3 linked regions of the Gloeocapsopsis sp. IPPAS B-1203 genome follow. The main gene of each other region encodes a partner of the protein of the gene in region 2 in a complex. Links are inferred from orthologs where the notes say so. Each region holds a gene or a part of one and is shown on either strand. Other genes may lie near its edges.

Region 1 (2,771 bases), on a different replicon or contig from region 2:
TTTAGAATGGTTTCCTCAAGAAACAATTGTGTTTAATGGGGCAATTTATCGACAGGATTTACAGGTAGAATTGGCACCTGGGGCTACTTGGACAAGTTGGGAGATTACTCGCTTTGGTCGCAGTGCTAGAGGAGAAAAATTTTTACAAGGTAACTGGCGATCGCATACTGAAGTTTGGCAACAACAACACCCTTTATGGATAGATCGCCAATGGTTACATGGAGACGAGCAAATCATTAATAGCCCCCACGGTTTAGCGGGAAACTCTATTGTGGGTAGTTTTGTCTGGATTGGACAATCTCTATCAGCCGACGTGGTAGAAAAAATAAGAACCCTCAATTCTACTGTAGAACAAGGCGAAATCGGCGTTACGCGCTTAAATGCAGGCTTATTATGCCGCTATCGTGGTAATTCTACAACTGAGGTGCGAAACTGGTTCACTGAGGTCTGGCATCTGCTACGATCTTCCTCTCTAGGAAAACCAGCCTATCGATCGCGTGTTTGGCAAATCTAAAGGACTGAACTGCTATGCAACTGACACCACAGGAAAAAGATAAATTGCTTATTTTTACTGCTGCTTTACTTGCCGAACGACGCAAACAAAGAGGATTGAAATTAAACTATCCTGAAGCTATTGCTTATATTTCTGCGGCAATTTTAGAAGGCGCACGAGACGGGCGTACAGTTGCAGAATTAATGAGTTATGGCACAAATTTATTGACACGCGCAGATGTAATGGATGGCGTAGCTGAGATGATACCTGAAGTTCAAGTTGAAGCAACTTTTCCTGATGGAACAAAACTAGTCACGGTTCATAATCCGATTCACTAATTGAGATTTTGTCAGATAGTAAAGATTTAACATCTTCTCATTGATGAGAAAATAGAGAGTTTTTTGTATTTCATGATATTCGTTTTACTCATTAAAGCGACAAAGTAAACCAGTGATTATCAATGTCAAAATCATTATAGCAATGCACAATATTAAACTGATATAGTGTGTGTTTTGAATCACTTATGATAATAAAAATACTATGAGTTTATTGACATATAGAGATTTGCGCCCACATTGACACAATAGTAGAATCCAAAGAATTAACTATCAATTCAAAAAAAATGATTCCAGGAGAGTTATTAGTACAACAAGGTGATATAGAACTCAATACAGGGCGTCCAACTGTACGCATCAAGGTTGCTAATCGTGGCGATCGCCCTATTCAAGTAGGTTCGCACTTTCATTTTTATGAAGTCAATTCAGCATTGGACTTTGAGCGCGAGCGATCACGCGGAATGCGTCTCGATATTCCTGCTGGTACAGCAGTACGTTTTGAGCCTGGAGATGAAAAAGAAGTTGTTTTAGTACCAGTTGTTGGCAGTCGTCAAATTTACGGTTTCAATGGTAGAGTTAACGGGCGCTTGGATAGCTAGGCTACCTATTCTATAATTTGGCACAATAACATGAATCAACTTTCCATTTGATTTTTCTATTGATTTTTATCGAGTGGTAGTTTTTTATTAGAGTATCCCTCATTACCATGAGTGGAGACAATTCGTGTCAGGAATGGTTTTTATGTAGTTGTTACACCTAACTTTTGCTAGAAGATAAATCATTAGCTTTAGTTTAGGATTGTTAATACAATGTATGAACACACTTTATATCTACTTACGGTAGTAGAATGCAGCGACTGTATATTCCTTGGTTAGAGATGTTAACTACTTATTATCCATGCCTTTGACACTTCTCATCGTTGATGACGATCTCGGAACTCGTTTGTCAATCAGCGATTATTTGGAAATGTCTGGCTATTCAGTGCTCACAGCAGCTGATGGTCAAGAAGCATTGGCTATGGTACAAACATATCATCCTCATTTGATGGTGACAGATATTGTCATGCCACGAATGAATGGTTATGAATTAGTGCGTCATGTTCGTCAACATCCTAAGTTTCGCTTATTGCCAGTGATATTTTTGACGGCAAGAAATAAAACAGAGGAAAGAATTGCTGGATATCAATCAGGCGCTGACTTATATTTACCTAAGCCATTTGAGTTGAATGAACTGGGAGCTGCTATTCGCAATTTACTAGAGCGATCGCAAATTATTCAATCAGAAACTCGTTTATCTTACGAAGAAGGTTTGCGGGCTAATTCTCACACGCTTGGGTATGAAGGAGACACAGAGATCCACATTAAGCTAACTCAAAGAGAGCAACAAGTTGCAGTTTTATTAACTCACGGCTTATCCAATGCAGAAATAGGAAGCCGGTTACATCTGAGTCCTCGGACAGTCGAGAAGTATGTTAGCAGCTTGTTTCGGAAAACTTCAACCAGTAATCGTGCAGAATTAGTTGGTTTTGTGATGAAATATCGACTGTTGCAGTAAGAAAGTTGCCCAGGGAATCTTTAGTTTTTGACTTCTTGTAGTAAGCCAGTGCAAGCATCAAGGAGAATATCAATGACATGATTAAAACCTTGTGTTCCTCCGTAGTAGGGGTCTGGAACTTCTTCCACAGTATGCTGCGAGCAATAGTTACACATCAGTTGTACTTTCTCGTGATACTTACCATGAGCATCGAGCGCTAAAATATCTTGATAATTTTCGCGATCCATTGCCAGAATCAGATCAAATTCTGCTAAATCAGTTTTTTGTAATTGACGCGCACTACCACGCAATTTGATGCCTAATTTACTGGCTGCAGCGATCGCCATACGTTGATCTGGTGGACTACCAACGTGATAACCTCCTGTACCTGCTGAGTCACAAACGATTTT
Region 2 (6,048 bases):
CGGAACCCCTGCGACAGAATTAAGATCTTTAACCGCAATTGGTACGCCAAAAAACGGTGGTAGTTCGTTGCTTTTACTTAATAACTCAGTTTTAGCTTTAGCATCCGCGATCGCTTTTTCTGCGATCACAGTAAAATAACTACCAATTTGACTATCGAGTTGCTGAATGCGTTCTAAGTAAAGTTCGACTAATTCAACTGGCGATACTTCACCGCTGCGGATTAACTGCGCTTGATCGAGGGCTGAGGTAAAGGCTAGATCAGTTTTACTCATGAGGTGTGGTCAATGGCGATCGCGTTTGCGAAGTTAGCACGTCGAAGAAAGTTGAGCAAGAACCTTTAGCGTTCATCAACTTAATGGCTGATGAAAATAATATCAGCTTATTTACACGACCGCTGCTTTAATGACCAGCCTTTGGATAGTATTAATACTCTCGCAGTTATTTAACTATCTCCATATTGCTAGAAGTTACTGCGCAATAGGGAGATGAACAGCAAATAGACTACCTTGCCCAGGTGTTGATTTAACGTCGATTGTACCCTGATGAGCTTCTACAATTCTACGTGAAAGATATAATCCTAAACCACTACCAGAGCGTTTGTGGCTTCCTTGGCGAAATCTTTCAAATAAAGTAGCTTGTTCTTCTTGAGGAATACCAGAACCAGTATCTATGACTTCAATTGTGATGTATGAATCTGAATCTGCGCCTTGAGAAGGTTTCATGCATACAGTTACAGAACCATTATCAGTAAACTTGATTGCATTTCCCACTAAGTTTGTAAATAAACGGTGAATTTCCAAGCGATCGCCGATGATTTTCGGATTAACTTGTAAATTCATTGGTTCAAACTGTAAGGGAAGTTTTTTTTCTTGTGCAAGTGGTTCTAGTTCCTTGACAACTTCTGCTAGCACCTCTTGTAAATTGACAGGCATGAAATTTAAAACTTTACGATCTGCCTCAAAGCGGTATACTTCTAATAAAGTATTCACCATTTGTAGCAAGTTTTGATTACTACGCGCCATCGTAGTAACTGCTTCTTTCATTGTGGGTGAAAGTTCACCTAAAGCCCCTTGTTGAAACAGCATCAGCATTCTATCTGCTGCGACAAGAGGAGTACGCAAATCGTGTGTTAGGCGAGATACAAAATCTTCTCTTTGACGAGCTATTTGATCGCGTTCATCCACGCTATGTTTTAACCGTAATAGCGATCGCACGCGTGCCAACAATTCATCAACCTCTACAGGTTTGCGAATAAAATCGTCTGCACCCATGTCCAAGCCCTGTGCAACACTTGGTTGATCGTATGCCGTTATTAGCAAAATTGGAATAAATGGTAGCTGGTTATTTCGCCGGATACGCTGAGTTACCTCAAAGCCGTCCATTCCTGGCATCATGACATCAAGTAGTACCAAGTGTGGCGGAGACTGTTCAACTAGTCTTAAAGCCGTAGGACCATCTTCTGCGGTAGCTATTTTATAACCTTCCTCTTCCAGAATTGTTTGGATCAGGAAAACATTGTCTGGCGAGTCATCTACAACAAGAATATTATCAGGGCGAGAGGGTTGGGCACACATGGAATCCAAGTATCTACAACTATAAGTTAAATTTTATTAACTGCTTGCATCTGTATTATTTTTCCTCCTAACTGCTCACTTGACCTCCTACTTACGAAGGATTGTTTTTATACCAACTTGTTATTAAAAGTTTTTTTGTAATACTATTTCGATTGCTTGCAAGAGAAAGCAAATACACTATCGCTAAAGTTAAAAACTGTAGTGACATTATTTTCGTCGAATAACTAGATTATCATAAAGTCGTTACTAACTATTTATGAGTTACTATCTACTCAAACTGCAATCATGCATCCTTGATACACGTTAACTACAGTTATGGTTGTCAAAGTAAAGTATGTCTGCATACACTCACAACGAAAACTTTATATGTAAATCCACGGTAGTAGAAATCTGTTTAGCTGCACATTGATTCGCAATTGCACCCATGTAGGAGGTCTGTTGACTGACTTAGCTCAAAGCTGTTTACTTTGTGGTAGCAAGGTAAGAAACCTAGAAGAGAAAATAGCGTTGTGCAAGAGGTAACACTGTCGCAGGCTCACAAGTCAATAATTTTCCATCTGCTTTCACTTCATAAGTCTCAGGATCTACTTCGATTTGAGGTAAAAGATCGTTTAACTTCATTTCTCTTTTACTTAGCTGACGAGTACCAGAGACAGCGGCAACATTTTTTTGTAAGTTTAGCTGTTGAGAAATTCCTAAATCTATTGCAGCCTGTGAAACAAATGTCAGCGAAGTTTTTGCGATCGCCCCACCAAAACTAGCAAACATCGGACGCATATGTACAGGTTGTGGTGTAGGGATACTCGCGTTGGCATCTCCCATCTGCGCATAGGCGATCGCCCCACCTTTAATCACAATTTCTGGCTTGACACCAAAGAACGCCGGACGCCACAAACACAAATCAGCCAGTTTCCCTTCTTCTACTGAACCGACATAATGAGAAATACCATGTGCGATCGCCGGATTAATTGTATATTTAGCAACATAGCGCTTGGCACGAAAGTTGTCGTTTTCTGAAGTATCTTCTGCTAGCGCACCGCGCTGTACTTTCATTTTGTGAGCAGTTTGCCAAGTCCGAATAATCACTTCTCCCACTCTTCCCATTGCTTGAGAATCAGAAGAAATTATGCTAAAAGCACCCAAATCGTGCAAAATGTCTTCGGCTGCAATTGTTTCTCTGCGAATCCGCGACTCAGCAAAGGCGACATCTTCTGCAATTCCTGGATCGAGATGATGGCACACCATCAACATATCTAAGTGTTCGTCTAAAGTATTTAATGTATAAGGACGTGTGGGATTGGTAGAAGAAGGTAAAACGTTAGCTTCTCCACAGACTTTGATGATATCTGGTGCATGACCGCCACCTGCACCTTCTGTATGATAAGTGTGAATGACGCGATTTTTAAAAGCAGCGATCGTATCTTCAACAAATCCTGCTTCGTTGAGTGTATCGGTGTGAATAGCAACTTGGACATCAAATTCGTCTGCAACACTCAAACAGGTATCAATTGCAGCAGGTGTTGTTCCCCAATCTTCATGGAGTTTTAAACCCATCGCCCCTGCTTGAACTTGTTCGACGAGTCCTTGCGGTTGACTGCTGTTACCTTTACCTAAAAATCCTAAATTAACTGGAAATGCATCCGCAGCTTGCAGCATGCGGTAAATATTCCAAGGTCCAGGCGTACAAGTTGTTGCGTTTGTTCCTGTGGCTGGGCCTGTACCGCCACCAATCATTGTCGTGACTCCAGAGGCGATCGCTGTCTCAATCTGTTGCGGACAAATAAAGTGAATGTGCGCGTCAATTCCTCCAGCCGTGAGAATCATTCCTTCTCCAGCAATGGCTTCAGTACCAGGACCAATAATAATATCTACATTGTCTTGAATATATGGATTTCCCGCTTTGCCAATTTTGAAAATCTTGCCGTCTTTAATGCCAATATCAGCTTTAACGATTCCCCACCAATCGAGAATTAAAGCATTGGTAATCACAACATCAACAGCACCATCAGCGTTGGATATTGGCGATTGTCCCATACCATCGCGAATCACTTTACCGCCGCCAAATTTGACTTCATCACCGTAGGTTGTCAAGTCTTGTTCAACTTCAATAATCAATTCTGTATCTGCAAGTCGCACGCGATCGCCTACTGTTGGACCAAATGTCTCAGCGTAAGCACGACGATCCATGCGATAACTCATGCGATGCTCCTTTTATGGTCTGGTAATGTGTTTTGAACCAAAAAAACACGAAGATAAAGAGGTTCTTGGGTATTTTATCCCGTTCTGGTGCTACGACAACTGTGTAGTCACATTGTTGTAAGGATGCGATCGCATTTATTATGACCATACATCGAAGCGATAGCGAATCGCACCTGTCACCGGATCGTTGCAAACCTCAGCATATCCTACCCTTTCAGCCTCTTGGAGTAGTTTCTTCGCTTCTTTGGGTTCTAGCCCAGTGTACATCGCTGCTTGTGCAATCGATAGCTGTCCGCCGTTTGTTTTAGCTGCTAAAAGCCTGCAAGAGGGTTAATCTGTCATTTACACAAAATCATTGACTGTGATGTGACTGGCTTGAATCCCTTCGAGAAGAGTAATATGCATCTGACTTCCCAAATCTCCCAACCCTTCGAGCTTCCAGCGAATTTCAGTATTCTGCCCGACCTGAGTAACATTAAGGTCACTGAGGCTAAGAGTGGTACCATTGATAGTTGTTGGCAGCCCTAACAAATCTCGACCATCCTGAAAGTCTCGGATGACATCTTGACCACTACTCAGATAGAACCGATCGAACCCAGAGCCACCTTGAAGCAGATCGTCGCCCGTACCACCATTTAATGTATCGTCACCGCATCCCCCAATGAGGATATCGTTACCTGAATCGCCATGAAGTGTGTCATCACCTTGACCTGCCTGCAACCAATCATCGCCAGCGTCACCATAGAGAATATCGCGACCATAATTGCCTCTTAAGCTATCATTACCTGCACTACCCGTGAGGACATCGCCACCTTTGCCGCCACTCATCGTATCCTCGCCATCACCCCCAATCAGGGAATCCTTGCCGTTGCCCCCTTGAAGTTCATCGTCGCCCCTATCCCCATGCAGAAAATCATTTCCTCTACCACCGTGCAGGAAATCGTTGCCGTCTTGACCAAATAGATAATCATTTCCTCTGCCACCGTACAGCAAATTGTTTCCGCTGCCTGCATGTAAGGCATCGCTGCCATCGCCTCCTTTTAAGACATCATCACCCCCGCCTCCATGCAGTAAGTCATTTTCTCGCCCTCCATAAAGCACATCATCCCCGCTTCTGTCTGACAGAAGATTGTTCCCCTTATATGATTGGGCAATTACTTCTGGATAGGCTGCTGGAAGCGGAAAGGAACTATCCCTAAACAGAGGGCTTTCCTGGTTATTTAAATGCTGATTAAAGAAAGCAGTGATGTAATCATTAGTGATCTGCGTGACTCGGTTGGGGTCAATCAGTTCAAAATCTTTGTGTTCATAAGTCTTGATAGTCGCTTGCGGATCGAAGAAATAATTGAATGAGTTTGCTAGACCACCGATCTCGATACCAGACTCTCGCAAGAGAGGAAATAGAAAGGGAACATCACTGGTATAGTGCAAGTGAGTTGTCCCCAAAATGGTCACTTTATATCCTTCATTTTGGAGATTATTGAGGAAGGTTTGATCGTCCACCTCTCTTGATAATGCATCAGAACTGATCTCTGTACCAAATGCCACGTTGTTGAACACCATAAAGGGTTGGGAGAGACTAGCGTTAAATGTGTCTACCTGTAACAAGCCGTCTAAATTTGCTCCTGCTTTGAAACGAGGATCGGTTGCCAAAACTTCGGCGGCAGTCACTCCACCTGTAGAAACTCCAAAAACACCGACTCGATCTAAGTCCAATCTCCCGTTAAACAAACCTGTTGGATCGTTTCCTGCATTAAATTTTTCAAGTTCGTCTAAGACAAATTGGATATCTCCAGCTCTGATAGCAACGTTTTTAGTTTGAAGTTCGTCAATTTCAGCTTCAATGTTTGCTGTATCAAAGAGCGAAGAACGAGGAGCAACTCGTCCACCAGGAAGGATGTTCAAGGCTGAGTCGTAAGTATGGTTAATCGCAACGACGACATACCCTTGACTAGCTAATTCTTGTGCTCTAAAGGTGTTAAATTCAGGCATGTCAGTACCGCCGTGAGACAAAAATACCACTGGATATTTGGATTGTGTCGTGGCAACTGAAGCGTTCTCGATACTGTAAGTCGGGATAGATTGAACCAGGTTGACAAATTCATCTGTTGGTATTCCTAACCCAGATGCAAACGCACTACTCAATTCTTCACTCATATAAGGTGCGGTCGTAGCGCCTGGAACTGCTTCACTGGGATACCAAACTTTTGCCGTAATCTCTCGAACATCGTTGGGATCTTCTGTGAAAAGTTCTTCTCGCTTTGGATCGGCAAA
Region 3 (2,950 bases), on a different replicon or contig from region 2:
CTGTGTCTCCTTCATACCCAAGCGTGTGAGAATTAGCCCGCAAACCTTCTTCGTAAGATAAACGAGTTTCTGATTGAATAATTTGCGATCGCTCTAGTAAATTGCGAATAGCAGCTCCCAGTTCATTCAACTCAAATGGCTTAGGTAAATATAAGTCAGCGCCTGATTGATATCCAGCAATTCTTTCCTCTGTTTTATTTCTTGCCGTCAAAAATATCACTGGCAATAAGCGAAACTTAGGATGTTGACGAACATGACGCACTAATTCATAACCATTCATTCGTGGCATGACAATATCTGTCACCATCAAATGAGGATGATATGTTTGTACCATAGCCAATGCTTCTTGACCATCAGCTGCTGTGAGCACTGAATAGCCAGACATTTCCAAATAATCGCTGATTGACAAACGAGTTCCGAGATCGTCATCAACGATGAGAAGTGTCAAAGGCATGGATAATAAGTAGTTAACATCTCTAACCAAGGAATATACAGTCGCTGCATTCTACTACCGTAAGTAGATATAAAGTGTGTTCATACATTGTATTAACAATCCTAAACTAAAGCTAATGATTTATCTTCTAGCAAAAGTTAGGTGTAACAACTACATAAAAACCATTCCTGACACGAATTGTCTCCACTCATGGTAATGAGGGATACTCTAATAAAAAACTACCACTCGATAAAAATCAATAGAAAAATCAAATGGAAAGTTGATTCATGTTATTGTGCCAAATTATAGAATAGGTAGCCTAGCTATCCAAGCGCCCGTTAACTCTACCATTGAAACCGTAAATTTGACGACTGCCAACAACTGGTACTAAAACAACTTCTTTTTCATCTCCAGGCTCAAAACGTACTGCTGTACCAGCAGGAATATCGAGACGCATTCCGCGTGATCGCTCGCGCTCAAAGTCCAATGCTGAATTGACTTCATAAAAATGAAAGTGCGAACCTACTTGAATAGGGCGATCGCCACGATTAGCAACCTTGATGCGTACAGTTGGACGCCCTGTATTGAGTTCTATATCACCTTGTTGTACTAATAACTCTCCTGGAATCATTTTTTTTGAATTGATAGTTAATTCTTTGGATTCTACTATTGTGTCAATGTGGGCGCAAATCTCTATATGTCAATAAACTCATAGTATTTTTATTATCATAAGTGATTCAAAACACACACTATATCAGTTTAATATTGTGCATTGCTATAATGATTTTGACATTGATAATCACTGGTTTACTTTGTCGCTTTAATGAGTAAAACGAATATCATGAAATACAAAAAACTCTCTATTTTCTCATCAATGAGAAGATGTTAAATCTTTACTATCTGACAAAATCTCAATTAGTGAATCGGATTATGAACCGTGACTAGTTTTGTTCCATCAGGAAAAGTTGCTTCAACTTGAACTTCAGGTATCATCTCAGCTACGCCATCCATTACATCTGCGCGTGTCAATAAATTTGTGCCATAACTCATTAATTCTGCAACTGTACGCCCGTCTCGTGCGCCTTCTAAAATTGCCGCAGAAATATAAGCAATAGCTTCAGGATAGTTTAATTTCAATCCTCTTTGTTTGCGTCGTTCGGCAAGTAAAGCAGCAGTAAAAATAAGCAATTTATCTTTTTCCTGTGGTGTCAGTTGCATAGCAGTTCAGTCCTTTAGATTTGCCAAACACGCGATCGATAGGCTGGTTTTCCTAGAGAGGAAGATCGTAGCAGATGCCAGACCTCAGTGAACCAGTTTCGCACCTCAGTTGTAGAATTACCACGATAGCGGCATAATAAGCCTGCATTTAAGCGCGTAACGCCGATTTCGCCTTGTTCTACAGTAGAATTGAGGGTTCTTATTTTTTCTACCACGTCGGCTGATAGAGATTGTCCAATCCAGACAAAACTACCCACAATAGAGTTTCCCGCTAAACCGTGGGGGCTATTAATGATTTGCTCGTCTCCATGTAACCATTGGCGATCTATCCATAAAGGGTGTTGTTGTTGCCAAACTTCAGTATGCGATCGCCAGTTACCTTGTAAAAATTTTTCTCCTCTAGCACTGCGACCAAAGCGAGTAATCTCCCAACTTGTCCAAGTAGCCCCAGGTGCCAATTCTACCTGTAAATCCTGTCGATAAATTGCCCCATTAAACACAATTGTTTCTTGAGGAAACCATTCTAAACAAGCATCAGTATCGACTTGTAGCAAAATATTTTGCCTAGCTTCCAAACCATTACTACGATAAATCTTACTAGCAGCAGCAGTTGTAATGAGTGTATGAGCTTGCGGTTGCAGATGAAAATTGAGTGATAGTTTGTCACCGCCAACAATACCTCCAGCAGTGTGTAAAATCACACTATGACAAACTGCTCCTTCTGGATAAAAAGGTCTTTGAACTTTTAGCGGTGCTTGCATTTGCTGGTGTGTCACCGCAGTTACACCATCTACTAACGCATAGACAATATTTAAACTACCGTGCCAAGAATTAAGCTTTTGAGACTTGTTGAGTTCTAGCAAGCGCAATATTTTGGATGAGATTAATTTTGTTATTGTGACACGTTATGCATAAATGATTTGAATTTTATAGGGTAAATTTGCTTAATTATAATCATTAACATAGTAGGCTTTCTCAGTAATATTGCGGTTGGACGCCTTGTCAAATTAGCGTTAATTTGCTTGTTATAACGAATGATCTATAAATTTACACTCGTGCGATCAGTCAATATGAAACATACTAATCCATTAACAGACTATGTGTGTTAGTCTGCAACAATGGAGCATAATTGGCAGCTTGAGTATATGGGTATTAACGACAACCCCAGCAAATGCTGTAATAGGGAAGTTTGCACAACAAAATGAATCGAATTTCCAATCAACGTTAATTGACCAAAATCCAATATTAATTGCTGCACCTGAAAACTTCAATCCTAGTTTGCGATCGCTACCACCGCCA

What was found. Proteins that work in one complex are often made in the same cells at the same time.
Region 1: the proteins of ureC (region 2) and CSQ79_RS09380 are in contact, whole or in part, in a crystal structure (PDB 6ZO0), measured with the Sporosarcina pasteurii proteins. The link is inferred for Gloeocapsopsis sp. IPPAS B-1203 from one-to-one orthologs. Residues at the interface, in WP_115362090.1 of Sporosarcina pasteurii: Met1, Lys2, Ile3, Asn4, Arg5, Gln6, Tyr8, Ala9, Tyr12, Gly13, Pro14, Thr15, Val16, Gly17, Asp18, Gln19, Val20, Arg21, Ala23, Asp24, Asp26, Trp28, Thr37, Tyr38, Gly39, Asp40, Glu41, Asn43, Gly47, Lys48; in WP_115364121.1 of Sporosarcina pasteurii: Val2, Pro3, Gly4, Glu5, Tyr6, Arg7, Val8, Ala9, Glu10, Gly11, Glu12, Ile13, Glu14, Ile15, Asn16, Arg19, Gly37, Ser38, His39, Ile40, Arg60, Asn62, Ile63, Pro64, Ser65, Gly66, Thr67, Leu84, Gly85, Gly86.
Region 3: the proteins of ureC (region 2) and ureA are in contact, whole or in part, in a crystal structure (PDB 4CEU), measured with the Sporosarcina pasteurii proteins. The link is inferred for Gloeocapsopsis sp. IPPAS B-1203 from one-to-one orthologs. Residues at the interface, in WP_115362090.1 of Sporosarcina pasteurii: Lys441, Phe442, Asp463, Pro464, Ser465, Ala466, Ser467, Ile468, Thr470, Pro471, Gln472, Pro473, Met475, Arg477, Gln565, Arg566, Tyr567, Phe568, Leu569, Phe570; in WP_115362093.1 of Sporosarcina pasteurii: Ala6, Glu9, Lys10, Ile13, Ala16, Leu19, Arg23, Asn31, Tyr32, Pro33, Glu34, Val36, Thr40, Met44, Met70, Glu71, Val73, Met76, Asp78, Gln81, Ala82, Glu83, Leu92.

Annotation. Positions count from the first base shown.
Region 1 is NZ_PEIG01000004.1:278,804-281,574, reverse strand. It holds CSQ79_RS09380 (urease subunit beta), read left to right. Parts: upstream 1-1,115; coding sequence 1,116-1,427; downstream 1,428-2,771. Other genes in the region: CSQ79_RS09370 (low molecular weight protein-tyrosine-phosphatase), read right to left, coding at 2,403-2,771; CSQ79_RS09375 (response regulator transcription factor), read left to right, coding at 1,726-2,382; ureA (urease subunit gamma), read left to right, coding at 529-831; CSQ79_RS09390 (urease accessory protein UreD), read left to right, coding at 1-514.
Region 2 is NZ_PEIG01000021.1:37,608-43,655, reverse strand. The notes cover bases 1,414-4,358. They hold ureC (urease subunit alpha), read right to left. Parts: upstream 3,763-4,358; coding sequence 2,065-3,762; downstream 1,414-2,064. Other genes in these bases: CSQ79_RS25085 (alpha/beta hydrolase), read right to left, coding at 4,117-4,358; CSQ79_RS25090 (hypothetical protein), read right to left, coding at 3,913-4,041; CSQ79_RS25100 (hybrid sensor histidine kinase/response regulator), read right to left, coding at 1,414-1,575. In the rest of the region: CSQ79_RS25105 (amidase), read right to left, coding at 1-273; more of CSQ79_RS25100, read right to left, coding at 469-1,413; more of CSQ79_RS25085, read right to left, coding at 4,359-6,048.
Region 3 is NZ_PEIG01000004.1:279,396-282,345, forward strand. It holds ureA (urease subunit gamma), read right to left. Parts: upstream 1,652-2,950; coding sequence 1,349-1,651; downstream 1-1,348. Other genes in the region: CSQ79_RS09375 (response regulator transcription factor), read right to left, coding at 1-454; CSQ79_RS09380 (urease subunit beta), read right to left, coding at 753-1,064; CSQ79_RS09390 (urease accessory protein UreD), read right to left, coding at 1,666-2,523; CSQ79_RS09395 (hypothetical protein), read left to right, coding at 2,750-2,950.